3 regions of the Halomonas sp. CnH100-B genome follow, and region 1 is predicted to be linked to each of the others. Evidence: predicted binding sites of a transcription regulator. Region 1 holds the regulator's gene; each other region holds the start of a gene.
What was found. The regulator LexA, encoded in region 1, represses DNA repair genes until DNA is damaged. The targets are predictions, from matches to a motif close to TACTGTNTANNTANACAGTA.
Positions count from the first base shown of each region.

Region 1 (9,565 bases):
TGGCATGGGTGCGCCGCCAGCGACCAAGCGCAGCCAAAGCATCGAGCTCTGGCCTTGCGCGGCCGTAACGTAATTTGGCAGGACGTTTGTTCAACACCCCGTCACAGGCGTGAACGACTTCAAGAGCCGCCGCACGATCATTACATATCAGCAGCATGTCACAGCCAGCCGCCAGGGCTGCCTTGGCGCGCTCCGCGGGGCCACCGGCTTCGTGCGCACCGGCCATGCTCAAATCATCCGAAAAAATACACCCTTTGAACCCGAGCGATTCACGCAGCATGCCCAGCCATGTTGGCGAAAATCCGGCGGGACGTTTGTCAAAAGCCGAATAGATCACATGGGCCGGCATGACGCCATTCAAGACACTCGCCAACTCGCGAAACGGCACGAGGTCGCGGGCTTTCAATTCCGCCAGCGTTCGGTCATCGACGGGTAGCGCCACGTGGGAGTCTGCCGCCACGCCCCCATGGCCGGGAAAGTGCTTACCCACGGCGGCCATGCCGGCATCATGCAAGCCCTCGACAAATGCATGACCAAGTTTGGCCACGTGAAGCGGGTCACTGCTGAAGCTGCGCTCACCAATCACGCTTGACACGCCACTTTCCACGTCCAATACGGGAGCGAAGCTAATATCCAGACCGCAGGCGGCCATTTCCATGCCTAACAGCCAGCCGGTATCTTTGGCGAGGTTCAAACCTGCTACTGGGTCGCTGGCGAACAGCTCCCCAAGACGCGCCATGGCGGGCAACCGGGTAACGCCCTGCTTGATTCGCTGGACACGTCCCCCCTCTTGATCGATCCCCAGTAGCAAATCGCCTCTCACACGCCGAATGCTCTCGCACAGCTTGCGAACTTGATAAGCGTCTTCGACGTTACGGGCAAACAGAATCACACCGCCCACGGCGGGATCTTTTAGCAGGCGCTTTTCCGCGTTGGATAACTGTGGCCCTTCTAGGTCAAGCATGACCGGGCCGATGGGTTGCGTCATGGTGGTGAGTCCAACAAAAAAGGGCGCCATTCTAGACTAACCGCTTAGCGTGTCAAAATTCTGGCAGGACGCCGCATCTATGGGCTTAATGAAGCCAAACCGGCGTACCGGGCTGGGCATGGTCGAATAATAAGTGTAAATCGTCATTGCGCAGGCGTATGCAACCGTGAGAAGCGGCCTCGCCCATGGGCTGGTCCTCGGGGGTACCGTGCAGATAAATATAGCGCCGCTGGGAATCCACGCTCCCTCCGCGGTTCACACCCCGCTCCAACCCGCACAGCCATAGAATGCGCGTCAAAATCCAGTCGCGCGAGGGGTGCGCGGCCGCAAGCTCTGGCGAAAAGACTTCGCCTGTCCAGCGGCGACCACGAAACACGGCATTATCCGGACAACCGCGGCCAATCGACGCTCGCACATAGTGCCAGCCAAGCGGTGTTTGACCGCTACCCTCTTCCTGCCCCACGCCTGCCAGCCCCGTCGAAATCGCACACTCATGCTGAATGTCGTTCCCTTGCCACCAGCACAGCCTCTGGCGCTGGGTATCGATCTCTATCCAACCCCCGCGTGTTGGCGGCAGCTCAGCTAGCTTGGGCGTTACCATGGTGACCCTCTTCAACCACAGCGGGTAACGGTGCATTCATGGCTGCCACTACGACAGGACGCAGCCGTCGCACCAAATCACGCACCGTGACCTGCTCTTGATAATCCTTGGCAGCAATATCGCGCAGTGCATCCAGCCCTGACAGCGTGAATATTACCGTTCCTAACATAAAGTGTAGCCGCCAGAAGCGCTCGGCGTCCGGCAGATCCGGCGTCGCTTTGCGCACCAGCTCCGTAAAACGGGTGAACACATCACCATACTGCTGCTGGATGTAACGCCTCAAATGTCCCTGCGCTTGGCTGTAGGCCAACCCTAGCAGTCGCATGAACACTTTTAAGCTATTGCGCTCGGCGGGAACGGCGAGCACCGTGGTCGCCATGGTTTCCAGCAACACTTCTAGGGGAATCGGCTGGCCCTGGTAGCGCGCCTCTAGTTCATCCAGTGCGGTATGAAAGCGCGCCGAGAACGGATCGAGATAGCGGGCGAACACCGCTTGAATCAGCGCCTTTTTGGAACCAAAGTGGTAATTCACGGCGGCCAAATTGACCCGCGCCTTGCTAGTGATATTGCGCAGCGACGTCTCGGCAAAGCCTCGCTCTGCAAATAGCACCTCTGCCGTATCCAAAATACGCGTTACCGTATCCGACTGGGCCATAACGCCCTCCAAAAAACAGGTGTTTTAAACAACGCTGAATACTATGCCATTCGCTTTGCTGGCTCAATCTCTTATCCAATTCGTGCCTAGTCATTGACGGGTTTCATGTTTGTCTAGCTTTCGTGGTCCTCGCCATGTACTGGACAGAGCAACATACTGTATACTTAACCACATACTGATTAAGCCGACATGTAGCTACTGTCTTTTCACTGTTTTGGAGTTTGGTATGTCGCGTCCACTCACAGCACGTCAGCAGCACGTATTTGATTTCATCGTTAAGACCATGGGTGAGCTGGGTTATCCGCCAACGCGCGCCGAAATCGCCAAAGCGCTTGGCTTCCGCTCTCCCAATGCAGCGGAAGAGCACCTGCGCGCGTTAGAGCGCAAGGGGGCCATTCGCATTATTCGTAATACGTCCCGTGGGATCCGTCTGCCTAATCAAGAGCCGCTGGAACCTGCCGATACGCCAGCCCCTGCCACAGCATCGGTCGCCGCTGACCCTCTCCCCAACGGATTGCCCGTGATTGGTGAAGTGGCCGCTGGCAGCCCGATTCTGGCCGCCGAGCACATTGACCGTTACTGCCCGTTGCCTGCCGAGTACTTCACTCCCAAGGCCGATTATTTATTGCGGGTACGCGGCCTCTCCATGAAAGATGTCGGCATTTTGGAAGGCGACTTACTGGCCGTTCACCGTACCGACCGCGTGCGGGATGGTCAGATCGTGGTAGCACGACTAGAAGACGAAGTCACGGTCAAGCGTTTTAAACGCCAGGGGCATCAAGTGACGTTGATTGCCGAGAACGCCGACTTTGCCCCCATCGAGATCGATCTGCGCACGCAGCAACTGGATATCGAAGGCGTCGGCGTTGGGGTAATTCGTGGAGGCAACGGTCAGGCACTGGGCTGATCCTCACCGACGCTCTGCATACACTCGCCTGCGTTACTGGGAGTCGATATAACGGTGGTCATTGAACGTGGCCACCCAGTTCGGATGGTAGACCAGCAGGATGCTGAGCAGCATCCCCGTAATAAAGGCCTCGGAAGGCATCAGCAGCGGTAAAAAGCGGGCATACTCTTGAGCCAGATACACGGCTTCAGGGTCAGTGCCCGCCATGAGGATGAGCGCCACCGCCGACAGTCCACCCCCCAATGTCGACAGCGCCGCACCAAAAAAGCCGCAGGCAAACAGAAAGACCATCAAATTATCCGGCAGCCGGCGATCAACCAGCCGCCACACTACGCCTGTCACCATGGCAGGTACGATGCCGGTGACCAGCACGTTTGCCCCCAGCAGGGCCCAGTCGTTTCGTCCAATCGCCACCATGGCAACGTTGATCATCAGGTTGCTGATAAGCGCTAACGGCATTTTGAATACCAGCGTCATCAGCACCGTAAAGACCAAATGCAGCGTCAGCCAATCCACCGCTTGCGCGCGTAGCTGCCAAAACAGCATGACGATCAGGGTTGCGGCCAGCCAGCGGTGCTGAAGCGCCGGATCATCCAGAAGAGGTTGCCAGGGGCGCAGCCAAACGCACCAGCCCATCACACCCAGTGACAACAACCCACTCATCACGAGCGCCCACGGTGCCAATACGCTTTGTGCAAAGGACATAGCGCCCCCAGAATCGATTAACTAAAGACGACCGTCTTATTACCGTGGATGAGTACGCGATCTTCCAAGTGCCAACGCAAGCCGCGAGCCAGCACCGCTTTCTCCACGTCGCGACCAAACCGAACGAGGTCGGTAGGCGTATGACAGTGGCTGACCCGATGAATGTCTTGCTCGATGATCGGCCCGGCGTCCAGCTCTTCGGTCACGTAGTGGCATGTCGCACCGATCAGCTTCACGCCCCGCTCATAGGCTTGATGGTAGGGCTTGGCACCGGCAAACGACGGCAGGAAGCTGTGGTGGATGTTGATGACTCGACCTGCATAGCGCTCGCACAGCGAGGGCGGCAGTATTTGCATATAGCGGGCCAGCACGACACAGTCTGCACGGGCCGCGTCGATCCGCTCTTGCACCTGATCGAACGCCAGCTGTTTGTTGGCAGGATCGACCGGCACATGATGGTAGGGAATACCGTACCACTCGGTGAGCGAACGCATATCGTCATGGTTGGAAATCACGCCGACGATATCGCAATCCAACTCCCCTGCCTGCCAGCGGTAGAGCAAGTCGACCAAACAGTGAGACTCTCGGGATACCATCAACACCACGCGGCGGCGTTTCTCGGTATCCACCAGCGACCACTGCATATCGAACTCCGCAGCGACGGGTTCGAACGCGGTACGCAGCGCCTCTGCCGACATGCCGAGTGAGTCCGCCAGAATTTCATAACGCATGAAAAAGCGGCCAGTCTCTAAATCCGAGTGCTGGCTTGCCTCGGTAATGGAACCACCCTGCTGAGCAATAAAGCTTGAGACACGCGCCACAATGCCCACTTGGTCTGGGCAGGAAACAACTAACCGGTAATAATGAGACATCACAAACACTCTTAACGTATTTAACGGCACGCTCGCCAAGCACCTGCCGGGCGGCAGGTAAACTCTGTAGCGACCTTAGTGTAACGTAAGCCGGATGATGAAGCACCGTGGACAGGTGCCGCGATGATTGTTACCCGCCCCCCGCATCCCGTATAGTTAAGGTATTACTTTCTAGGCTTTTCATAACTGATGCATCCATCACGCGTTCAACTTCGTCCCCGTCGCCGCCCGCCTCTGCGCCTACTGCCGCTAGGTGGCTGTGGCGAAATTGGAATGAACCTCACGCTGTATGGATACGACGATCAGTGGATCGCCGTCGATTGCGGCATGATGATTCGCCAAGACCTGCCGAACTCCCCGCTTCAAGTACCCAACACGGATACCTTGGAAGCGCTCAAGATCGTACCTAAGGCGCTGTTCATTACGCACGGCCATGAAGACCATATCGGTGCCGTAGCGTGGCTGTGGCCTAAATGGGGCTGCCCGATCTTTGCCACGCCACTGGCGGCGGGACTACTTCGCTACAAGTTTGCCGAACACCAGCTCAGTAGCGCAGCGATTCAGATCATCGAACCAGGGGACGCGGTGGAGAGCGGTCCATTCACACTTCGCTATCTCAGCGTTACCCACTCCATCCCCGAAAGCTGCGCCATCATGATGCAAGCGGGAGATTACCGCATCCTGCACACGGGAGACTGGAAACTCGATCCAACGCCGCTCATCGGTGCGCCGGTCAGTGCGGCACAGTTTCGGGCCTTGGCGCCGGTGGATCTAGTGGTGGGTGACTCTACCAATGCCCCCATGCCGGGACAGTCGGCGAGCGAAGGAGACGTCGCCAAGGCACTGGCCACCACACTAAAAGCCTGCAAAGGCCGCGTGGTGGTGTCCTGCTTTGCCAGTAATTTGGCGCGGGTGTTGGCCATCGGCTTAGCGGCCCAGGCATGTGGCCGCAGGGTTAGCCTGATGGGCCGCTCGATGGAGCGCATGGTCAGCGTGGCCCGAGGCCTTGGCTACTTGGACGACTTTCCGCCCCTAGTGCCCGCCCACGACCTTGGCTACCTCCCCCCCGAAGAGGTCGTGATCATTGCCACCGGCAGCCAGGGCGAACCTCGCGCCGCTTTACAGCGTTTGGCCCAGCGGCGCCACCCGTTCGTCGACTTGGAGCCAGGCGATAGCGTCATTTTTTCTGCCAAAGCCATTCCGGGCAATGAGCGCCCCATTGAGCAGCTTAAAAAACGTTTGTTGCAACTCGATGTCACGCTCTTCGATGAAACGAATCATCCCGAGCTTCACGCCACCGGCCACCCCGCTCAGGAAGAGCTCAAAAAGCTCTATCAGTGGGTCAGACCCAAAATGCTACTGCCGGTGCACGGCGAGGCTCGCCACCAAGCGGCGCATCAGGCGCTGGCCGAAGAGCTAGGTATTCAAGCACCGCTGGCACCGGTAAATGGTGACATGCTCGTGCTCGACCACCAGGGATTGCGCTGCGAGACGCGCTATCCGCAGCCCCCTTGCATCGTCAACCAAAATAGCGTGGTGCCCCACCCCGGCTTGGATATTGGCCAGCCCTCTTCCCGCCGGGGCAGCCTCTTTCTGGCTCTGCCGGTCGCTGCCACAGAGACCGGCTGGTGCCGGATCGGGCGCTTGATGCTAGATGCCAGCGGCGCCAGCCCCATGGACGAAGATAGCTTTAGCGAGTGGCTGGATGACCAGCTCGACGAGATCCCGGCAGATACGTTGGCCGATTTGCGTCATGCGCTTCAGCCAAGGCTGGTGCACTGGCTAGCGAACCACTTACAGCATATGCCGGACGTGCACCTGCAGATCATGGCCGCCGAAATGCCGACCATCGAAGAGCTGAACGACGAGCCTTGAGTACTACCACCGAGCAGCATCCTGCTGGTCGGTGTCGCGCTCTTTCACCCAGTAAGCTCCCTGTTTAGAGTGCTCTTTCTTCCAAAAGGGTGCCTGCGTTTTCAAATAATCCATGATGAAATCACACGCCTCGAACGCATCACGGCGGTGCGCGCTGGCGACCAGTACCCGCACGATGGGATCCCCAGGGGACAAATCACCCACCCGGTGAATGACCCGCACCGCTTGCAGTGACCAGCGCTGCCAAGCTTGCTCGGCAATCTGTGTCAAGGTGCGCTCGGTCATGCCTGGGTAGTGTTCCAGGGTCAAGCCGGTGACGTCAGGCGTTTCGTTGAAATCTCGCACTAACCCGGTAAAGGTAACGATCGCGCCAATATCAGTACGCTGGCGCAACGCACTTTCATAGCCATAATCCATGGAAAATGGCGCGGGCTGTACCGCTACCGCAATGTCTGGCGCTGTCGGTTCGTGAACGGACACGGCTTAGCCTCCGGTGACCGGCGGAAAAAAGGCCACTTCGTCTTCATCGGTAATGCGTGCGCTGTCATTAGCCATTACCTGGTTGATGGCACATAGCGTCCGCTGATCGGCAAGTACGGCAAAACGCGTGTCTTGAGCGCTGAGCGCCGCTTTCAAGCCAGCGACATCGCGACTTGGCAGCTTGTCCAAGCCAATGGCCAGATCGCTCTCACCGATACGCTCACGCAGTTCGGCCAGAAACTTGACCCGCACACACGGGGAGGCGCAGCGCTCGCCGAGACTCACCTCGCCCGCAGCCCCTTCACCGGTGACGATGGGCGCGGTCATTTCCCGGCGGTAATCTCCGCGCTGACCGCCCTGCTTGCTATCCAGCTGTATTGCCTCGATACGCATCTCTTTGTCGACCGCTTTACACATGTCATATAGCGTCAAACATGCGACCGACACCGCGGTCAGCGCTTCCATTTCGACGCCAGTGCGGCCGTTCAAGCGGCACATGGCCGACACGTTCACACACCCTTGGTCATGGTCGATATCGAACGCTACCGCCACTTTGGATAGCGCCAGCGAGTGGCAAAGTGGAATGAGCTCATGGGTTCGCTTGGCTGCTTGGATACCGGCGATGCGCGCCGTGGCCAGCACATCACCTTTGGGCAGCGCCCCATCACTCAGCAACTTCAAGGTGGCGGGCTGCATGACGATACGCCCGGAGGCGACCGCCTCTCGACGGGTTTCTTGCTTATCGCCGACGTCAACCATATTTGCTTCGCCGTGCGCATTCAGGTGGGTTAACTGCATGGTGTCACCTTTTCATCATCAAGCCAAAGAGCGGCGTTGTTGGTCGACCCACTCGCTTACCCAGCGAGCAATCTCTTCATGTTGATTCAAATTCAAGCGCGTAACGGAGGGCGCCAGCGCCACGGGCGGCTCACCGCTCAGCGCGACGGCCTGGGCCCACGGATCGGACAAAATCGCCGGATCACCGATACCGTCGCGGTAGAGCACCAGTTTGGGAATGGGCCAAGCCTTGAACCCTTCCACTATCACCAAATCAGGCGCGTGGGGGGCCATCAACGTCAACAGGTAGGCAAGATCGGGCTCCTCTTGCCCGGGCGTTTCCTGCATGAGCGCAAAACGCTGGCGCGATGCAATCAGCATGGGCGCTGCGCCAGCACTGCGCAATTTGTAGCTATCTTTCCCGGGCCGATCCACATCGAACTGGTGATGGGCGTGTTTGATCACCGCCACCGAAAGGCCCTGTTCACGCAGCTTAGGTAAAAGCTTCTCTAGCAGCGTGGTTTTGCCGGTTCCGCTCCAGGCTGCCACCCCCAATACGGGAAACGGGCAGTGTAGGGTATCACTCATAATTCACCATTAGCGCCACGGGTCATTCACCCTCTTTTTCAGCAGGCAACAGCCAGTTTAACGCAATGCCCACCAGCGCCGCCAAGCTGACACCCTGGAGCGTGAACTGCCCACCGCCAAACTGCATGCCGCCAATCCCGAACACCAAGATCAGCGACACCACCACCAAGTTACGCGGCGCCGTCAACGACTGCCCCGCGCGCACCAGGGTGTTCATTCCCACCACGGCAATCGAACCAAACAGCAGCGTCATGATGCCCCCCATGACCGGGCCAGGAATGGTTTGCAGCAGCGCCCCTAGCTTACCCACGAACGCCAGCACGATCGCGATGACCGCCGCTACCATCATGTAGGCGGGATTGAACGCTTTGGTCAGCGTCACGGCGCCGGTCACTTCCGAGTAAGTCGTGTTGGGCGGCCCGCCAAATAGCGCCGCAACCGTGGTGGCCAAACCGTCGCCCAGTAGCGTTCGGTGCAAGCCGGGCTTTTCCAGGTAGTTGGTGCGCGTGACCGAACCAATGGCCACCATGTCCCCAATGTGCTCGACGGCGGGTGCAATCGCTACAGGAATCATGAAGAGAATGGCCGCCCAATGAAAACTAGGGGCCGTAAAATTGGGTAACGAGAGCCAGGCAGCCTCCCGCACCGGCGTGAAGTCGATCACTCCCATGATGAGTGCCAGGGCATAGCCTGTCGCGATGCCCCCCATGATAGGCACCAGGCGCAGAATGCCGCGCCCAAACACCGCTAGCACTAGAGTGACCAGCAGGCTCGCCATGGAAAGAAAAATCGCCTGACCGTAGCCAATCTGGTCACTGGTTTCCCCGGTGGCCATGCTGACGGCAACCGGCGCGAGGGCTAAGCCGATCACCATGATAACGGGACCAACCACCACGGCAGGCAGCAAGCGATGCAGCCAAGCAGTGCCTTTCAACCGCACCGCCTGGGAAATCGCCACATACACCAGGCCTGCTGCCATCAATCCACCCAAGGTGGCCGACACGCCAAAGCTGGCAATGGAACCCTGTATCGGGGCAATGAAGGCAAACGATGAGGCCAAAAAGACCGGCACGCTCTGCTTGGTCACACCATGGAACACCAGCGTACCTAGCCCGGC
Region 1 is NZ_JAMXRX010000005.1:36,337-45,901, forward strand. Features, by position in the region: gene nagZ (beta-N-acetylhexosaminidase) at 1-988, opposite strand, end outside; gene NH398_RS12435 (L,D-transpeptidase) at 1,074-1,589, opposite strand; gene NH398_RS12440 (TetR/AcrR family transcriptional regulator) at 1,567-2,244, opposite strand; gene lexA (transcriptional repressor LexA) at 2,471-3,151, shown strand; gene NH398_RS12450 (energy-coupling factor ABC transporter permease) at 3,185-3,856, opposite strand; gene purU (formyltetrahydrofolate deformylase) at 3,874-4,728, opposite strand; gene NH398_RS12460 (ribonuclease J) at 5,002-6,603, shown strand; gene moaE (molybdopterin synthase catalytic subunit MoaE) at 6,607-7,083, opposite strand; gene moaC (cyclic pyranopterin monophosphate synthase MoaC) at 7,087-7,881, opposite strand; gene mobB (molybdopterin-guanine dinucleotide biosynthesis protein B) at 7,900-8,448, opposite strand; gene NH398_RS12480 (uracil-xanthine permease family protein) at 8,471-9,565, opposite strand, start outside.

Region 2 (9,565 bases), on a different contig from region 1:
TTGAACTCTTTCGCTGTGATCAGATGTTAGATAGATAAAAAATTTCGTATCTGAATGCTCAAACATAATTTTTTCTGAACAGTATCTCCTTACTCGCTCACACAAAGGGTCAATCTCTAAAAGTTCATTATGCAGCTTTGCCACGGATCTCGCTGAAGAATTGTGTTCAGTGTATTCCAAACGACTTATGAGACCCTTCTTTCTCTCCAGTTCATCAATAAGATTCAATCTGTATGCATGGTTAAAAATGTTCAACCCTTGAACCTCATCCAATGTATGCGTGAGGACACTTACTTCCTTCTCGACTTTACCTGTGACTTCGCTCTTTTCTTCAACTACTTTCCTAACATCCACAGTTATAGATCGCCTACCTGATTTAGCCATTTCCTGTAGCTTTGAAACAGCACCAGAAGGTAAAGAATTTATCAAATCAGAAACATATTTATTCACACCACTTATCTTTTGAGCTTCTGCTTCTATTTTATTTATAATCTTTTCTTTATCATAGAAACAATGATTAACATACCTAACTCTTTCAAAGAACCGCTTTTTATTGTCGTAGTGAACCACTGACCTTCTTAGCTCACCTTCTGGATCAAAATCTTTAACGCATGTACTTCCAAGGAGCGACTTGATTCCATCAGTTAACTCAACAACATATCCATTTCTGTGATTTTGACCACATATATCTTTTTTCTTTTTTTCACAAAAACACTTTAAATGAGGTTCTGAATCTTTTAAGCGGTAATCTCCTATCAGTGCCACAAAATTATTGGCATTCACTGCGGTAGGGGTTTGAGTATCTACGATCTCAAGAATATCACTAGTACGCTCATAAGAATTTATATCCAATCTCTTACTCATCCCTACCCCTAGCTGTATTAGGTTCACGGATATTTTCTTAATATAACCTAGCACACAGGTAGCGCGTGAACCAATCTGGATCGGGAGTCAGATTAATACCCCCAGCCATTCCATGGCCGGGGGTATCAGTGCCGCAATCTTCTGGCGAAACGATCCCGCAACGCGTGCTTTTAGGCGACGCTCTCACTATGACAAATCCGCTCAGACAATGATGTAAGCTATTGACTACAAAACCTGTAAGTCATTTCTTACAACGCCCAACACCTCGCCTGCCTGACCACCACCCCACGAAACTGCTTCGCGGTGATGAAGCACCCTTCCCCGCCCGAGGGCGGCAACAGGCGGCAGCGGCTGCCGACGCGGTGGGTTTTGAATAACCGGTACTCGCCCTCTACCTCCGCCACTACCAGATCCGCGTGTCCATACGAGCGTGCCTCGTCCACCACCAGCACGTCGCCTTCCATCCATGGCCCACCTGGGTGCGCCTCCTCGCTGATCTCCACCAGAAAACAGGTCGGCGGAAATTTTCGCCGGTCCATCTCCGCTACCGCCGGGTGCTCCACCCCCACCACGGCAGGCCCCAAATAGGTCACTCGCATGCTGTTGCCCTGTGCTAGCTCCATATTCAGCGACGTATATTAGCGTTTGCCTGTCGCCTCCCTAATGTCTAATACTGTATAAACGAACAGCATTTAACAAGGGTTAAGGAGGCGACATGATCGGGTTGGTGGACTGCAACAACTTCTACGTGAGCTGCGAGCGCGTGTTCAACCCCAAGCTAAGGCGCCGGGCGGTGGGCATTCTCTCGAATAACGACGGCTGCATCGTCGCCCGCTCTAATGAGCTCAAAGCCCTGGGCGTGGAAATGGGCACGCCCGCCCATCATGTGCGCCACCTGGTCGAACGCGGCGAGGTGATTCTCTACTCCTCCAACTACGAGCTGTACGGCGATATGTCTCACCGGGTGCAGAGCGTGCTCGAGGAGGAGACCGCCGGGGTCGAGCCCTACTCCATTGATGAAATGTTCGTGCGCATGGATGGCTTCACGCCAGAGGCGCTGCTGGCCCACGCTAAAACCCTGCGCTGGAAAGTGGGCCGCTATACCGGCATTCCCGTGTGTGTAGGCGTGGCGGCCACCCACACCCTCGCCAAGCTCGCCAACCGCATCGCCAAAAAGCACCCCGGCTACCCCGGCGTGTGCATCCTCCACGCCGACAGCGACGAAGCGCGGCACCTGCTGGAGCAAATCGACGTGGGCGACGTGTGGGGCATCGGCCGCCGCCTGAACGAGCGGCTGCAGGTAATGGGCATCAAAACCGCCTGGGATCTGCGCGAAGCGGACGCCAAACGCCTGCGGCGCAAGTTCTCGGTAAACGTAGAGCGCACGGCGCTGGAACTACGCGGCATTCGCTGCCTGGAAATGAACGACCTGCACGAACCCAAACAGCGCATCATGACCAGCCGATCGTTCGGCCAAACCACCCAGCAGCTCAGCGACCTGCAAGGGGCCATCCGCCACCACGCCCAACGCGGCGCCGAAAAACTACGCCAGCAGAAAAGCCTGGCGCGTGCCGTCATGGTGTTTCTGAAAACCAACCGCTTCCGGCCCGACCTGCCGCAATACTGCCCCAGCGTGGTGGTGGAACTGGAACGCCCCACCCAGGACACCCGCGAGATCCTCCACGCCGCCCAAGAGGCGCTGCGCAAGATCTACCGCCCTAAATACGCCTACAAAAAGGCCGGGGTGATGATGCTCGACCTCACCGACCAGCACCGCCAACAGCTCAGCCTGATGGACACGCCACAAACAGAAGAAGAACGCCAACGCAGCCAAAAGCTAATGGCCACCATGGACGCCCTGAACGAGAAGATGGGAAAAGGCACGGTACGCCTGGGCCTACCGGAAAAGAACGCCCCCTGGCACCTACGCTGCGCGAACCGCAGCCCGCGCTATACGACGCGTTGGGATGAGCTGATGAAGGCGTATACGGATGAGGGGGCGGCTAAAAAAACACACTTTACTATAAACTCAAATGAGTGGTTTAAATAATATTTTAAAAAACTTAGCAAAAACAATAGAAACCAGACCTTTTACAAAAAAGTAACATGGCAAAAAATATTTCTTGAAAACTAAAAAAACAAACGAAAGAAATGAACACAGCAGCTTATACAGCATCATTAAAAAAACATATAAAGCTAGAGGTGAGCCTTTCTTTATAGATGAACGTGCAAATTCAAAAAAACCTTTCTCAGAGTTTAAATATGCATTATAGGATATATTGAAGACATTTCTTTTATATAAAGCAACTGCGTATCTTTTTTTCACAGTAACACTAACCACCTCTAAGTCTCTCATCACTCTCACTTCTTCAGCAGGAAACCCAAAAGCTTTTTCAAAACACTGTCTAATTTCAGAGGCATTAGAGTTCTTTAAAAACACATAGTGTGCATCTAGGTTTGAGTAAAACAAAACCAACTGATCTTTATCCGCCTCATTTATCGCACTTAATGAGATCTGAGGCTTCACCGCAATGAATTTCAAGTGTCTTCTATGGTTAAAAAAATCTGCCTTCTCATCCATAAAAAACTCATTCGGCACATACCAACCATTAAAAATGAAGTAAAAATAAGAAATATTACAGTCCTTTAACATTGAAAAAAAGACTTTATTTGCTAAGTAAAAATTATTCAATATATGAAAATCAAATACAGAAAAAAAATAATGAGAGAAATGATAGTCGTATGGGGTAATTGTTGCGCCTTGATCAACGCCATTAATCCCACCAACTCCAGATTTTTTTATCAATGGCCAGGCTTTATTGCCAAATTCACTTTTTTCACTAAATGAAACCTCGTTAGGTACTTCCATTGACCTTGCAGCGTTTAACTCTATGTAAGAAACACTGCTGTGCAACAAATAATAAAACTCAAGCTTCTTAACTTTGAAAGATCCTTCGCTTCTTCTGTTAAACCTCATATATTCAGTTTTGAAGTTACTGAAAAAGCGACTAGATATAACCGAAACCGATGCCAACCCCCTCTCGGCGTGAACAGCTTCGTCTTCTATTTCAGATAGCATCTCTTCCGCAAATGACAAATCACTTTCGTCAATAAAAACATGAGGGGGAATCTCGCCTAAATCATTGATTTCATTTAATGCATGCAAAGCTTTTTTTCTTACTTTCTTCTTGATATCATCAAGCTCATTAAGCCTTTTAGCCACAAGATCTTTCATTATAAACAGCCGCAACCTACCTTTAACCAACCACAAGGTAAGCACTATAGAAACAGGAATCTTTAAAACATCAATTATTGCCAAAAAGAAATCTTTTGCATAACCCCCACTGCTGGACTCACCACTTTCCGCAAGTGCTAAGCATGCGAAAAAAACAAAAAAAAATGCAACTGCGCATTTTAATACTTTAATCATCGTTAATCTCGATATTGTCGTTTAAACAGGCTATGCTAATTCTCACGAATCAGTTACAACATTTTAATTGCTTCGCGTCTCACTCTGGCATCTCGCCAGTTTCCAACAGCTTCAAAAAGTCAGCCTCATCCAATACCGGGACACCTTTCGCCTGAGCATTCCGCAGCTTGGTCGGCCCTGCCGTCGGTCCACCGCAAACAAAAGAAAGGCCCACCGTGACGGTTTTACAAACCCGCATGCCTGACTCCGCTGCAGCAGCTTCTAGCTCTGCCCGGCGCGATTTTGCAAACCCAGTAAAGAGAATTTCCAGTGAGTCCGACCGCTTTTTGCTGGCCGTAATTGCACGATCGACAAGGTGCTGAGGCATGGAGATAGGCTTGAGACTTTCGCCGCCTTCATGAACCACCTGAATACGGTCTCGCCTGAACGTTTTACGGCGGTTATCGCTTGAACAGATGCCCGTTAACAGCCAACCATCTTCACTCCATTGGCTGACTTCACGCGTGCTAACGTTCCCTTTCGCATCTTCATAATCAAAGGTTAAAACGCTCATCCCTACCTCCCTGTATTATCTTTCAGCAGTCTCATAGCTGCCTTTATGTGTTCATGGTTTTACAGTTACACAACCCGCCCAATCCGAATCTCACACCGCCCTAAGATCTCCACATCGTGCATATCCTGCGGCTTGATCATTTCCGGTTGGTAATGGTCGTTATCGCTAATCAGATACAGCGCACCACCCGCTAACCGCTGCACCCGCTTAATCCGTCGCTCGCCACTCACCAGCAGCAGAAAAACCCCTTCCTGCTTAGGGTCACGGTTGCTGCGATCCACCAGCACCCAATCGCCATCGGCCAGGGTGCCGTCCATCGAATCGCCGCGCACTTTGATGCCCACCACCTGGGCAGGGTCTAGCCCCTGCTCGGCCAGCTCGCTGCTAGGAAAATGAAGGGTGGTTTTAATCGGCTCACCTTCGAAGCTACGACCAGCGCCCGCAGCAGCTTCGATGTCGTACATCTTGATGGGTGAAAGCTCTGCCGATGGTTCACTTAACGCAACCCCTAAAGGTTGAGCAGTGGCAGTTCCTGAACGCTGGCCTTTGAGCACGTAAAAGACATCTACGCCTTCATCAGAAACGGCGGAAAGGTAGGAAGAATCAGGGCTGCTGGTACCTTTTTCATATTTGATCTGGGTGGTTTTTCCTACACCCCCAATCTGCGCAAGGGCCGTTTGGCTCAACCCAATCCGCTCACGTTCTTCTCTCAGGCGTTCGCCAATGCTCATTTTTATGAACCATCCTTATTGACAGGTTCATTTTTGTGAACCATTCTATTCATGTCTTTCACTTCGATACACATAGCAAAGGGAGCCACTGCCATGGTCACCATCATTGCCACGATCATCTTGCCGCCTTCCACCACCGTGCTGTTTCGCGGGGTAGAGGTAGATCTAGACCGTTGTTCGCCACATATCCGCGATGCCATTGAAATGGCACTGACCCAGGGCACCGAGAAGCCTAACCCGCTGGCCGATCTCGAAGCGCTGGAAGAGCGCACCACCGCCCAGGCGGTGAGCCAGCTCGCTGCCACGATGCTGGCCCAAAACGCGCCGTTCGAACAGGTGGAAGACGCTTTGTGCGAACTGCGCACCCACATGGATGAGCACTTCCTGCAGCGCAAGCTGGTGCGCTTGTACGAGCGCTAAACCGCTGCGGCCAAAGTTATTCAACCTGATACGGAAGCCTACCCCATGACCTCGACCAACGCCATTGCCCCAAAGCCAATTTATGCCCCTAAAGGCTGCACCAGCACAGTACTGACCCGCATGACCGAAGACGAGCGCGCCGACCTGGAGCGCATCGCCGAGCTGGAAATGCGCACCCTCTCCGCCACGGCGCGGATGCTGATGCTGCGCGGCATCGCCGAGTACGACCAAGACACGCTGAATGCCGAATGACCCTGCTTGCATAAGGATGTTTGCCATGTACCAGGACCCCAAACGTGTGCGCACCCGCTACGCCGCTCTCAATTTGGATCAGTACGAGGCCCAACTGATCGATGCGCTGGTGGATTACACCGGTATCGAACGGGCGTCGCTGCTGCGCCAACTGGTGCTGAAGGAAGCCCTAGAGACGCTGGGCGTTGCGGATCTCTCACTTAGCACTGTGCCCCAGCAGGCGTCGTAAAGGCAGGGCTTTTTGAGGCCCTCAAGGAGCATTGAGGTATGGCTGACCAACCGGCACGCGGCGAATTACGTCTTCCGCTGAACGACCAGCTAGAGGCCGCGCTGCAGCAGGTATGTGAACAGCAGGATTTAACCAGCCTGGACGACGCCGCCGAATGGCTACTGCGGCGGCGGTTACGCAAAGGCACCCAAGGGCTCACCGGCCGCGGCCGCGCCCTTTATCCGGTAGGGAGAAACCATTGATGTCGACCGCTTCCAAGCACCGTATGCCCTGCCCCCACTGCGGCCACAACATGCGGGTACGCAACAGCCAGGGGCTAACACCGGTGTACCGCGAAGGGGTAGTGGAGTGCCGCAACGTGGAGTGCGGCTTTCGAGGCAAGGCGGGGTTTCAGGTGCTGCACACCCTAACCCCGAGCGATATCCCCAACGCCCGGGTGAATCTGCCGTTCGCGCCTCGCCTGATCCAGCAGATGCAATTGGACATCACTCGCCCAGCCGCCAATGACGAACGTTATGAGGGTTAAGACGATGCAGAGAGCTGCCCATCACCCAAGGCCCCCGCGGCCACCACGCCCCTTTCGGCCTGTGTGTTATGCCCGGCCGAAAGGGGGCACCCACGGCCCAGCCGGTGCCGTGATCTAGCCCCAAGCCCAGCCCCATCCATTTGTTGAATAAGGAGGCGAGCGTGAATTCATCGCTGCGCCAGGACATTGTTGCGCGCTTAATCAGCGATTTTGAGGCGATTGAGCGCGGCCCCTACCTGCAACGGGTGCGCTGCCCGGAGTGCGGTAAGCGCGAGGCGTACATCAACGCCGACGCGCCGTGGATGCTGAAATGCGGGCGGGAAAACAACTGTGGCGCGCAAATCCACATCAAAGCGCTGTTCCCGGATCTGTTCTGCTCCTGGAGCGAGCGCTACAGCCCGAAAGCGAACGAGAAGGCCACCTCTACCACGCCGGTGGCCGATGGCTACCTGCGCGATGGCCGGGGCTTCGAGCTTTCCCGCATTCAGGGCTGGTACACCCAAGAGAGCTACTGGAAGCCGGAGATCGGCGGTACCGCCACCGTGCGCTTCGCACTGCCCGGCGGCGCTTACTGGGAGCGCTTGCTGGATAACCCGGAGCGCTTCGGCAAACAGAAGGCCAATTTCGTTGGCCGCTACAAAGGCCAGTGGTGGTGCCCGCCTGCTCTCACCGCTGCTGACTTAGTAGCGGCTGAGGAAGTGTGGATTGTAGAGGGCATCTTCGATGCGATCGCCCTTTACCACCACGGCATCGCGGCCGTTTCCGCCATGAGCTGCGGCAACTACCCCGATGAGGCGTTGAACGCCCTTTCCGATGCCGCGCATGAGGCAGGCACAAGCCGGCCCACGTTGGTATGGGCGCTGGATAACAACCGCGCCGGCCACAACGCCACCCATAAGCACGTGAAGCGCGCCCGGGCGGCGGGCTGGGAGTGCCATGCGGCGCAGATCCCCCACGGTGGCCACGACTGGAACGACGCCCACCAGCGCGGCGAGCTGACCGAGAAACACCAGGAAACCTACCGCTACCACGGCGACCTGCTGTTGGCCCCCACGGCCATGGCGAAAGCGCTGCTGATGTACAAGCGCCGTGAACAGCGGGAGTTCTGGTTCGAGTTCAAACGCCAACTGTGGTGGTGGAAGCTGGACATGGACGCCTTCGACCGCGCCCTGCGCGCCGATGGGCTGGACGGCGAAGACCAGCGGCAGATCGACCCCGCCCTGCGCGATGCGGCGCTGGAGCAATCCGGCAGCGTGAAGCGCATCTGCACCTGTTTCCCCACGGCGCTGTACTACCAGGCCAACGCGGTGACCGATGAGAGCTGGTACTACTACCGCGTGGAGTTTCCCGACGGCCGCCCGCCGATCAAAAACACCTTCAGCGGCGGCCAGTTGGCCTCGGCTTCTGAGTACAAAAAGCGCCTGCTGGGCATTGCGCCGGGCGCGGTATGGACAGGAACCAGCCAGCAGCTCGATAGCCTGCTGCAGGACCAGATCGGCAACATCAAAACCGTCGAGACTATCGACTTCATCGGCTACAGCAAGGAGCACGGCGCGTATGTGTTCGGCGATCTTGCCGTGGCCGGTGGCAAGGTGGTGCCGATCAACAGCGAGGACTTTTTCGAGCTTGGCCCCCGCCGCCAGCTGAAAACCCTGAGCCAATCCGTATCGCTACACATCAACCCCGACCGCAAGGCGTTCAGCACCGAGTGGACACAGCAACTACTCGGCGCGTTTGGCTCCCGGGGCGTGGTGGCCCTGGCGTATTGGATGGGCAGCCTGCTGGCCGAGCAGATCCGCGCCGAGATGGGCAGCTTCCCGTTTTTGGAGATTGTGGGCGAAGCCGGCGCGGGTAAATCCACGCTGATCGAGTTCCTCTGGAAGCTGTGCGGCCGGCGCGATTATGAGGGCTTCGACCCCAGCAAGGCCACCATGCCCGCCCGCAGCCGTAACTTTGCCCAGGTGAGCAACCTGCCGGTGGTGCTGATCGAATCCGACCGCGAGCAGGAAGGCGGCGCCAAGCAGAAGCAGTTCGATTGGGACGAGCTGAAAACCGCCTTTAACGGCCGCTCGATACGCGCCCGTGGCGTGAAGAACAGCGGCAACGACACCTACGAGCCGCCCTTTCGAGGCAGCATCGTGATTAGCCAGAACGCCCCGGTGCAGGCTGGCGAGGCGATTCAAACCCGTATCTGCCACCTGCATTTCACCCGGGATGGTCAGAACAAAACCACCAAAGCGCTGGCCGAGGCGCTGGAGCGTACCGAGCTCGAGCACGTCAGCCAGTTCGCTTTGGCCGTCGCCCAGCGGGAAGCCGCGCTGCTGGCCACCATCACCCAGCGCGCCCGCCACTACGCCGACCGCTTGGCCGACGACCCGGAAATCAAGGTGCTGCGCATCGCCAAGTGCCACGGCCAGCTAATGGCGTTGGTGGAGTGCCTGGGGCCGGAGGGCCTGGGGCTGTTCGACCAGCAAATCATCGATATGGCCAACGGCATGGTGGAGCAGATGGCCCGCGAGCGGCAGCAATCCATCAACGCCGATCACCCGATGGTGGCCGA
Region 2 is NZ_JAMXRX010000002.1:458,333-467,897, reverse strand. Features, by position in the region: gene NH398_RS05750 (hypothetical protein) at 1-864, opposite strand, end outside; gene NH398_RS05745 (hypothetical protein) at 1,113-1,463, opposite strand; gene NH398_RS05740 (Y-family DNA polymerase) at 1,580-2,914, shown strand; gene NH398_RS05735 (hypothetical protein) at 2,894-4,294, opposite strand; gene NH398_RS05730 (BRCT domain-containing protein) at 4,374-4,847, opposite strand; gene NH398_RS05725 (LexA family transcriptional regulator) at 4,913-5,578, opposite strand; gene NH398_RS05720 (hypothetical protein) at 5,672-5,998, shown strand; gene NH398_RS05715 (hypothetical protein) at 6,044-6,250, shown strand; gene NH398_RS05710 (hypothetical protein) at 6,276-6,479, shown strand; gene NH398_RS05705 (hypothetical protein) at 6,518-6,721, shown strand; gene NH398_RS05700 (ogr/Delta-like zinc finger family protein) at 6,721-7,005, shown strand; gene NH398_RS05695 (toprim domain-containing protein) at 7,167-9,565, shown strand, end outside.
Region 2: NH398_RS05740 (Y-family DNA polymerase) is a predicted target of LexA. The motif match lies at 1,536-1,555, and genes of this name have one in related genera.

Region 3 (9,565 bases), 230 kb from region 1:
GCCCGCCGTTGAACCGCTGGCCGCTGACACGCCGCACACCGGTGTAGCAGCCTCGCCAGGCTTGGCGATTGCGCCGGTGTTCGTCATTCGTCCGATGCAGTTCGACTACCCAGAGTACGCCGGTCAGCCCGACGAAGAAATCGCTCGCTTGGAAGAGGCTCTAAAAGAGGGCGCCGCCCAACTGCAGGCGCTGGTACATAAAGCCCCCGGCGGCGAAGTGGCCGACATTCTCTCTATGCACGAAGAGATGCTCGACGACCCCGAACTGCACCAGGCGGCCATTGACGCCATCCGCGAAGGCCGCTCGGCGGAAGCGGGCTGGTGGGAAGCTATCGACACCGCCGCCCACGCCCAAGAGATGCTGGCCGACCGGCTGCTGGCCGAACGCGCCGCCGACCTGCGCGATGTCGGCCGCCGCGTGCTCGGCGTGCTTTGCGACGTTACTCTGCCCGAGCCGCCCGACCACCCCTATATTCTGGTGATGGACGATATCGGCCCCTCCGATGTGGCCCGCTTGGACACATCCCGCGTGCGTGGCCTGCTCACCGTTCGCGGCGGCGCCACGGCGCACAGCGCTATTCTGGCTCGCGCCCTTGGCATTCCTGCAGTAGTAGGTGCCGGTGAAGCGGTCATGGCGCTGCACAACGGCGGTATGATGATTCTGGATGGCGAGCGCGGCCGCGTGACCTCGCAACCTTCCGAGGAGCGCCTGCGCCGCGCCGAGCAGCAACTGCTTGACCAGCAGCAGCGTGAGGCGGATGCCTGGGAGCTGCGCTTCGAGCAGGCGCAAACCCGCGACGGTCATAAGGTGGAAGTGGCTGCCAACCTCGGCAACACTGCCCACGCCGCCGATGCGGTAGAGCGCGGCGCGGAAGGGGTCGGCCTGCTGCGCACCGAGTTCCTGTTTATGGCCTACTCCAGCGCGCCGGATCTCGCTACGCAAATCGCCGAATACCGTGAAGCCACCGATGCCCTCAATGGCCGCCCGCTCGTCGCCCGGACCCTGGACGTCGGCGGCGACAAGCCGCTGCCCTACTGGCCGGTGCCCCAGGAAGACAACCCCTTCCTCGGCCTGCGCGGTATTCGCTTAGCGCTGACCCAACCAGAAGTGCTGGAAACCCAGATTCGCGCGCTGCTGATGGCCGCCGTGGGCAAACCGCTACGCATCATGCTGCCGATGGTTAAAGACGTAGCCGAATTCCGCGCGGCGAAGGCGATTTACGACCGCCTGCTCAAAGAGATCTCCCCGCAGCAGCGCGCCACCGACGTACAGCTTGGCGTGATGATTGAGGTGCCTTCCAGCGCCTTGTTAGCGCCCACGTTGGCCGCCGAAGTCGACTTCTTCTCAGTGGGTACCAACGACTTAACGCAGTACACCCTCGCGATTGACCGTGGCCACCCAGAGCTATCCGCTCAAGCCGATGGCCTGCACCCAGCGGTACTGCGGTTGATCCAAATGACCGTTGAGGCCGCCCACGCTCACGGCAAATGGGTCGGCGTGTGTGGCGAACTGGCTTCTGATGCCATGGCCGTGCCGGTTCTGGTGGGCTTAGGTGTCGATGAACTCTCGGTGAGCGCACGCCAAATCCCGCTGGTCAAAGCCCGCCTGCGCGAGTTTGATCTTGCCCAAGCCCAGGCCAGCGCCCAGTTAGCGCTGAGCAAAGCCACCAGCGACGACGTCCGCGACGCCTTGGAGGCCAGCTAATGGCAAGAGTTGTCTGTATTACGCTCAACCCAGCGCTGGACCTTGCCTTCAATCTGGATGCGCTGACGCTGGGGCACGTCAACCGCCCCACCGGCGCGCAGCTGGAAGCCGCAGGTAAAGGGGTGAACGTCGCGCGGGTATTGGCAAGCCTGGGCCACGAGGTGATCGTCAGCGGCTTCTTGGGCGAAGAGAACGACGCTCCTTTCAGCCTCGCCTTCCCCCGTTACGGCGTCGAAGATGCCTTTGTGCGAGTGCCGGGCAACACGCGCATCAACGCCAAACTCGCTGAGCAGAGCGGCCGTGTAACCGACATCAACGGCCCCGGCATGCCCATCGAAGCCGCCCACCTGGAGGCTTTACGCACCAAACTAAACGGCCTGTTTGAAAGTAGTGCGCCGCCTGAAGCCGTGGTGGTCGCAGGCAGCCTGCCTCCCGGCATCGACCAGCCCGCGTTTGGCGAGCTGCTTGCCTTCCTGAAAGGTTTCGGGGTGCCGCTGTGGGTGGATACCAGCGGACCGGCGCTGCTCACGGCGATTGCCGCGCGGCCTGCCGCAGTCAAGCCTAACGAAACCGAGCTGGCCGACTGGGCCGGTAGCGCCCTTGATAGCGACCAACAGCGCCAAGCCGCCGCCGAGCGGCTGCACGCCAGTGGAATCGAGCACGCGCTGATTTCAGCGGGTGCAGAAGGCGTTTTATGGGTGAGCCAGCACGGTACTTGGCAATCCACGCCGCCGACCGTTACCGCCACCAATACCGTTTGCGCGGGCGACTCCTTTGTGGCCGGTATGCTTCACGGGCTGCTAAGCCAGCACTCACCCGACGATACGCTTCGTTTCGCCACGGCGCTTTCTGCCGAAGCGGTACGCCATGTCGGTGTGGGCACTTCCCACGCCGATGATTTTGACTCACTCCAACAACAGACCCGGGTACGGCGTCTTGACGACACCCACACCGAGGGAGCCACGCGATGAACCTAATCCTGATTACCGCCTGCCCCAGCGGCATGGCGACCACTTTTCTGGCCGCCAAGCGCCTAGAGCAAGCCGCCACGCGGCTGGGCTGGAACGTTCATGTAGAGATGCACGGTGAGATTGCGCCGCTGCAAGCCGCCAGCGCCGAGCAGATTGCTAACGCCGATTTGATCGTCGTGGCCGCCGACCACGTGCCCGCCCCGGAGCGCTTCGAAGGCAAACGGCTATTCCAGGCTCCTATTGCCAGCGCCCTGCCCGACCCCAGCGCCTTTTTAAGCCAAGCTAAGCGGGAAGCGCCGATCTACAGTGCACCGGCAGCCACAGCGGCTGCCCCGACTAGCAGCGCAGGCGGCAAAAAAATCGTTGCTGTCACCGCCTGCCCCACCGGCGTTGCCCACACCTTTATGGCCGCCGAAGCGCTGGCCGAAGCGGGTAAGGCCATGGGCCACCAGATTCGTGTGGAAACCCAAGGCTCGGTGGGCGCGCAAAACAAACTCACGGAAGCGGAAATCGCCGACGCTGATGTGGTCGTGTTGGCCTGCGATATCGAAGTGGATCCTTCACGCTTTGCAGGCAAACGGGTTTATCGCACCTCTACCGGCAATGCGCTGAAAAAGCCGCGCCCGACCCTGGAGGCTGCCTTCACCGACGCCGTTGTGGAAGATGGCACCAGCGCCGCCAGTGGCGCATCGGCCAAGAAAGGCATGAAAGAGAAAGGCGTCTATAAACACCTGCTGACCGGTGTGTCCTTTATGCTGCCCATGGTGGTGGCGGGTGGCTTGTTAATAGCCCTCTCGTTCGTGTTCGGTATCGAAGCGTTCCAGGAAGAAGGCACCCTGGCCGCTGCGCTGATGCAGATTGGTGGCGGCACGGCCTTCGCGCTGATGATTCCCGTTCTGGCGGGTTACATCGCCTACTCCATCGCCGACCGCCCCGGTATTGCCCCCGGCATGATTGGCGGTATGTTGGCCGCCGAGATTGGCTCCGGGTTTATCGGCGGTATTTTGGCCGGTTTCCTGGCGGGCTACGTGGCCCTCGCCGTCACGCGCTACGTAAAACTGCCCTCCAGCGTTGAGTCGCTCAAACCGATTCTGATCATCCCGCTGATTGCCAGCTTGGTCACCGGCCTGACGATGATCTACGTGATTGGCGAGCCAGTGGCTGCCGTGCTGAGCGCGCTCACCAGCTTCTTGGAGTCCATGGGCTCGACCAATGCCGTGCTGCTGGGCATTCTGCTCGGAGCCATGATGTGCTTCGACCTGGGTGGCCCGGTCAACAAAGCGGCCTACACCTTTGGCGTCGGCCTGTTGGCCTCTGAAACCTACGGTCCAATGGCCGCGATCATGGCCGCCGGCATGGTGCCCGCGATTGGTATGGGTATTGCCAGCTTCGTGGCGCGTAACAAGTTCTCTGCCCCCGAGCGAGAAGCGGGTAAAGCCTCGTTCGTGCTGGGCCTGTGCTTTATCAGTGAAGGCGCGATTCCCTTTGCGGCGAAAGACCCGCTGCGCGTGATTCCCGCCTGTATCGCCGGTGGTGCGGTCACGGGTGCGCTCTCCATGCTGGTGGGTGCCAAACTGATGGCCCCCCATGGCGGTATCTTCGTGCTGCTGATTCCTAACGCCATTACTCCCGCTCTGCTTTACCTGGGCGCGATTGTGGTGGGCTCATTGATCACCGGCCTGGGCTACGCGTTTATCAAACGTGGCGCTGCCCAAGTAGCCGTTGCCAGCTAAAAGCGGCACACTAAGGGCGAGGCAATCTCGCCCTTTTGTTTTTCAGTCAGACATTCAAGACGACCACCACCCCGCTGTTTTATTAACCATTTTTCTTACCATTGATCGCTAACTGTTGTTCTCAAGCGCGCAACATGTAGTATTTTTACATAAATAACAGCGACGCCAAGGGTCGGACACGCCCCGTTAGCGATAACGATGTAAAACAGATGTAAAAACAACAGGACCGCCCGTTATGTTTCAACTCACTCGCAGCGTTACTTGGCAGGCCCTAGAGCGCCTGCGCGATAAAACCGCCAATGACCGCATTCGTGACTACTTTACGAATGATCCGCAGCGCTTTGAAAAAATGAGCCTCCGCGTCGGCGGCCTTTTTCTAGATTACTCCAAGCATCAGGTATCGGATGAAGTGCTGGCTAAACTAATCGAGCTAGCCGACCATTCCGCCCTGGTACAGCGCCGCGCCCAAATGTTTTCTGGCGACATTATCAACGTGACCGAGAACCGTCCGGTACTCCACACCGCCCTACGCCATCTTGGTGATGAACCGGTGTATGTGGACGGCGAAGACGTGATGCCAGAAATCACCCGCACCCGCGAGCAGATCAAGCTGTTCTCGGAAGCGGTGCGTAGCGGCGAGTGGAAAGGCTATAACGGCCAGCGTATTAAAGATGTGGTCAATATCGGCATCGGCGGCTCGGACCTTGGCCCCAACATGGCAGTGCGTGCGCTGTTGAAGTATCGCCACCCAGAGCTGCACTTCCACTTCGTTTCCAACGTGGACGGCACCCATATACAGAAAGTGCTGTCGCGGCTAGACCCCGCCACCACGCTGTTTATCGTCTCTACCAAAACCTTCTCCACCCAGGAAACCCTGCTCAACGCCAAGACGGCGCGGCGCTGGTTCCTGGAGAACGCTGGCGAAGACGCGGACGTGGGCGCGCACTTTATTGCCGCGTCCACCAACCGCAAAGCGGCCATGGAGTTCGGTATTCGCGAAGAGAACGTGTTCGAGTTTTGGGCCTGGGTGGGCGGCCGCTACTCCATGTGGTCTTCCATCGGCTTGCCCATTGCGCTCTCGATTGGCTTTGAAGGCTTTATCGAGCTGCTGGAAGGCGCCCATGAGATGGACCGGCACTTTATCGAAGCGCCTTTCGCTCAAAACATGCCGGTCCTTATGGCGCTAATCGGCATCTGGTACATCAACTTTATCGGCGCGGAAACCCAAGCCATCGTGCCCTACGACCAAGCGCTCAACCAGCTGCCCTCCTTCCTGCAGCAGTTGGATATGGAGTCTAACGGCAAGTCGGTGGATATTTTCGGCCACCCGGTGAACTACAAAACCGGCCCAATTGTGTGGGGCCAAACCGGCTCCAACGGCCAGCACGCCTTCTTCCAGCTGCTGCACCAGGGCACGCGCTATGTGCCCATCGATTTTATCGCCTCGCTCAAGCCGGAACCGGGCGTGGAAGACCACCACTTCGCCCTGCTGACCAACATGCTGGCCCAAGCCAACGCCTTTATGGAAGGCAGCCAAGGCGACAGCAAAGAGCTTAGCCAGCTCGACCCCTATAGCTGCCCCGGCAACCGCCCCTCCAGCACCCTGCTGCTCGACGAGCTAACGCCGAAAAACCTGGGCGCGCTGATTGCGCTCTACGAACACAAAGTGTTCGTGCAGGGCGTGATTTGGAACATCAACTCGTTCGACCAGTGGGGTGTACAGCTAGGCAAGCGCATCGCCGGAGAGATCAGCGAGCGCATCGACGCCAACGCCGCCGACTTCGACGCTTCTACGCAGGGCCTTTTGGAGTTAGTACGAGCGCACTTTCCCAGCAGTGCACGCAAAGCCGATAGCGCTGAGCCAGCAAGCAGTGATAAAAAACCGGTGCGGAAGAAGCGTTAGGTTAAAAGGTAGGTAAGCACAGCGCCTTGGCAGACTGCCAGGGCGCTTTTGGGTCAACGCCTATTGAGTGGCTCTCAACCGTCGACAATCGGCGTGTAGCCGTGGCTTATTGAACATTGTGAAAAGGTGAACCCATGCAGCATCTTCACCGGTCTATTCAGCGCTGCCCGCGAGTAGCGGTATACGGCACGTTAAAGCACGGCCATCGCAATCATCATTGTTTAAACGGCGCTGACATGCTGGGCCAAGACCGTTTAACGGGAATCACACTTTACGACCTTGGCCCCTACCCAGGCGCTAAGCTCACGCCATCCACAGGCGTTAAGGTGGAAGTGTATGCCATTAACGCCGAACAGCTAGCACGACTGGATGAGCTAGAAGATTACTTGCATCACTCTCCCGCAGAAGGGATGTACGACCGGACGGTGCTGGCAACACAGTATGGCGATGCCTGGTGCTATATCTACAATCCACCGGTTGAGACAACGTCGCAGATCAGGAGCGGAGAGTGGTAAAACGATTTACAGAAAGGCCAACGCCTCTTCCGTACTCACAATCTCCGCATACTCCCCTGCTAAATTCGCCAGTGCTCTAACCCAGAGTGTGTGAACGCATCGGGCACGTTTTTATCGACGATATGCTCGACGTTTAGTCCTCGCAGAAATGCCTGCCCTCCCCTGACATCATCCAAGTAAGTCGTCCCTCTTTTCCCAAAATACCATTAGCGCTGTCGTGGCTGTACTGCCCGCTTGGTTGCGGTGCTGCGCAAACCCCATATACTGTATTTATAAACATATATTGATACTACGTATGAGGTGGCAGATGACATCACTGGATCCCTCTCGAGCTACCGTGCATAAAGGGCGCGGTGCAACCTACGACCCACATAACCGCTTTGCCCCTACCCGCAGCGTGGCAGAGGATGACGGCTGGTGGCAGGAAGAAGCCTCTATTTCGCTGGCAACAGAAGTGCGCGAGGAAGCCAGTAAAAGCGCACTCTCTTGGAACAAATCGCCAGATTTACCTTTTGATCGTTCGCTTAACCCGTATCGCGGCTGTGAGCATGGCTGTGTCTACTGCTATGCGCGTCCCTCCCACGCCTATTGGGATTTATCACCGGGGCTGGATTTTGAAACCAAATTGATCGCCCGCCACGGGCTGGTGGAGCATTTAAAAGAGGAGCTTTGCCACCCCCACTATGTTTGCCGCCCCATTAACCTCTCCGGTAATACCGACTGTTACCAGCCGCTAGAGGCCACCTACCAAACCACTCGCCGCTTACTGGAATTGCTGTTGGCTTGCCGCCACCCGGTGACGCTAGTGACGAAAAGCACGCTGATTTTGCGGGATATCGATCTACTAGCAGAAATGGCGGAGCATCGCTTGGTGCGGGTGTTCGTGAGCTTGACCAGCCTAGACGCTAACCTAAAGCGCACGCTGGAACCCCGTGCGGCATCGCCGCAGGCACGCCTGAAAGTGATCCGCGAGCTAAACACGGCGGGAATACCGGTGGGCACGCTAGTATCACCGATTATTCCCGGCCTGACCGACCACGAAATTGAGCGCATTCTGGAAGCCGCCAGCCGCGCCGGGGCGCGCACCGCCACCTGGATGCTGCTGCGGCTGCCCCACGAGGTCGCGCCACTGTTTGACGCGTGGCTAGAGGCTCACTACCCCGAGCGCGCTGCCAAAGTGATGAGCTTGATGCGTCAGTGTCGGGGCGGTAAAACCTACGATGCGGCCTTTGGTAAGCGCTTTCGCGGAGAAGGGGTATTTGCTGACTTAATCGCCCAGCGGTTTCAGCGTGCTAGCCGCCAATGGAACATGCAGCCACGCACCGAGCAGGGGCTGAATACCCGTGATTTTCGCCCGCCCCGGGCACAGGGGGATTTATTTGATTAGACTGCAGGAATACCCATCACTAAGAAGACGCCCTCTCCATGTCGCTCAGCAAAACAAAATCCAGCTTTTACCGCCGCCTTTACGTGGCCCACTTGATTGAGCAAGGCGTGGCCAGCGTACCCGCGCTGATGGAAGCCACCGGCATGCCGAGGCGCACCGCCCAAGACACCATTACGTCCTTGGGGGAATTGGATATTGAGTGCGTATTTGAAAAAGGCGACGGCGAGCGCCACAACATTGGCCACTACACCATTAAGCAGTGGGGCGCGATTGACCCTCAGTGGGTGGCATCGAACGCTGAGCGCTTAGGGCAGGTACTGGGCTATCGCTAGCCTCGTCAGGCTCTGCCCACGCAAGGCGCGCTGTATTTAACGTCACGCTGAGCGAGCTTGCTGCCATCGCCAGTACGGCGGCCAAGGGCGGTACCGCCATCATGATCACCAGCCCAAGCGCCAGCGTGTTATAGAGTGCCGAAAACACTAGATTTTGCACCATGACTCGGCGGGTGCGCTTAGCCAGTGCCAATAGCCTTACGATACCGCTCACCCCAGGCCAAAGCAGCTGTGCGGCGGCTCCTTCGCGGGCGGCTTCGCTGGCTTGCATGGGGGCGACGCCTACCCCGGCTTCGGCAAGGCTTAAGGTATCGTTCACCCCGTCGCCCACATAGAGCGTGGGCGATGGCAGCCCTTTGAGCAGCGCCGCTTTAGCTTCTGGCGAACGCTGGGCGTAGCACGCGTTTTTTGCTAGCCCCACCTGCAGGCCAAGCCAGCCCACCGGCCCCTGGCGGTCGCCGCTGATCAGCGCCACGATGTACCCTGAGCGCTGTAGTTCGGCAAGGCTCGCTTTCGCATCGCTCACCGGCTGGTCGGCACAGTAGAGCGTGGCGAGCCAACCGCGGCTGTTGGCCACTACCACCTGTGAAGCAAAGGCGTAGTCAGGGTGTTGGGCGTTATCTGGCAAAGGCGCGCCAAGCTGCTGCTCTATCCATACGGCGCTACCTAACCACCACTGCTCTCCGTTTTGAAACGTTGCTTGCTGGCCTTTGCCGGGATGCTCCTCAAGATGAAGTACTTTATGAAGTGCCTTGGGCGGCGTTGCTGTTTCAGCCTGGTTCACCCAATCCAACAAACCGCTGGCTAGCGGGTGTTCGCTTTGGCTGACGGCGCTGCGTAGCATCGCCTGAAAAATCGCGAGGTCTTCGCCTTGGCGCAGCGCGGCGTGCACTACCTGATGCTGCCCCCGGGTGAGCGTACCGGTTTTATCGAAGGCAATACCGCGTACGTTCGCCAGGGTTTCAAAAGCAGCAGGGTCGCGAAGCGCAATGCCCTGTTGTAATGTTTGACTGCTACCG
Region 3 is NZ_JAMXRX010000005.1:268,330-277,894, forward strand. Features, by position in the region: gene ptsP (phosphoenolpyruvate--protein phosphotransferase) at 1-1,705, shown strand, start outside; gene pfkB (1-phosphofructokinase) at 1,705-2,676, shown strand; gene NH398_RS13510 (PTS fructose-like transporter subunit IIB) at 2,673-4,409, shown strand; gene pgi (glucose-6-phosphate isomerase) at 4,645-6,312, shown strand; gene NH398_RS13520 (gamma-glutamylcyclotransferase family protein) at 6,447-6,827, shown strand; gene NH398_RS13525 (PA0069 family radical SAM protein) at 7,135-8,214, shown strand; gene NH398_RS13530 (winged helix-turn-helix domain-containing protein) at 8,253-8,546, shown strand; gene NH398_RS13535 (cation-translocating P-type ATPase) at 8,467-9,565, opposite strand, start outside.
Region 3: NH398_RS13525 (PA0069 family radical SAM protein) is a predicted target of LexA. The motif match lies at 7,090-7,109, and genes of this name have one in related genera.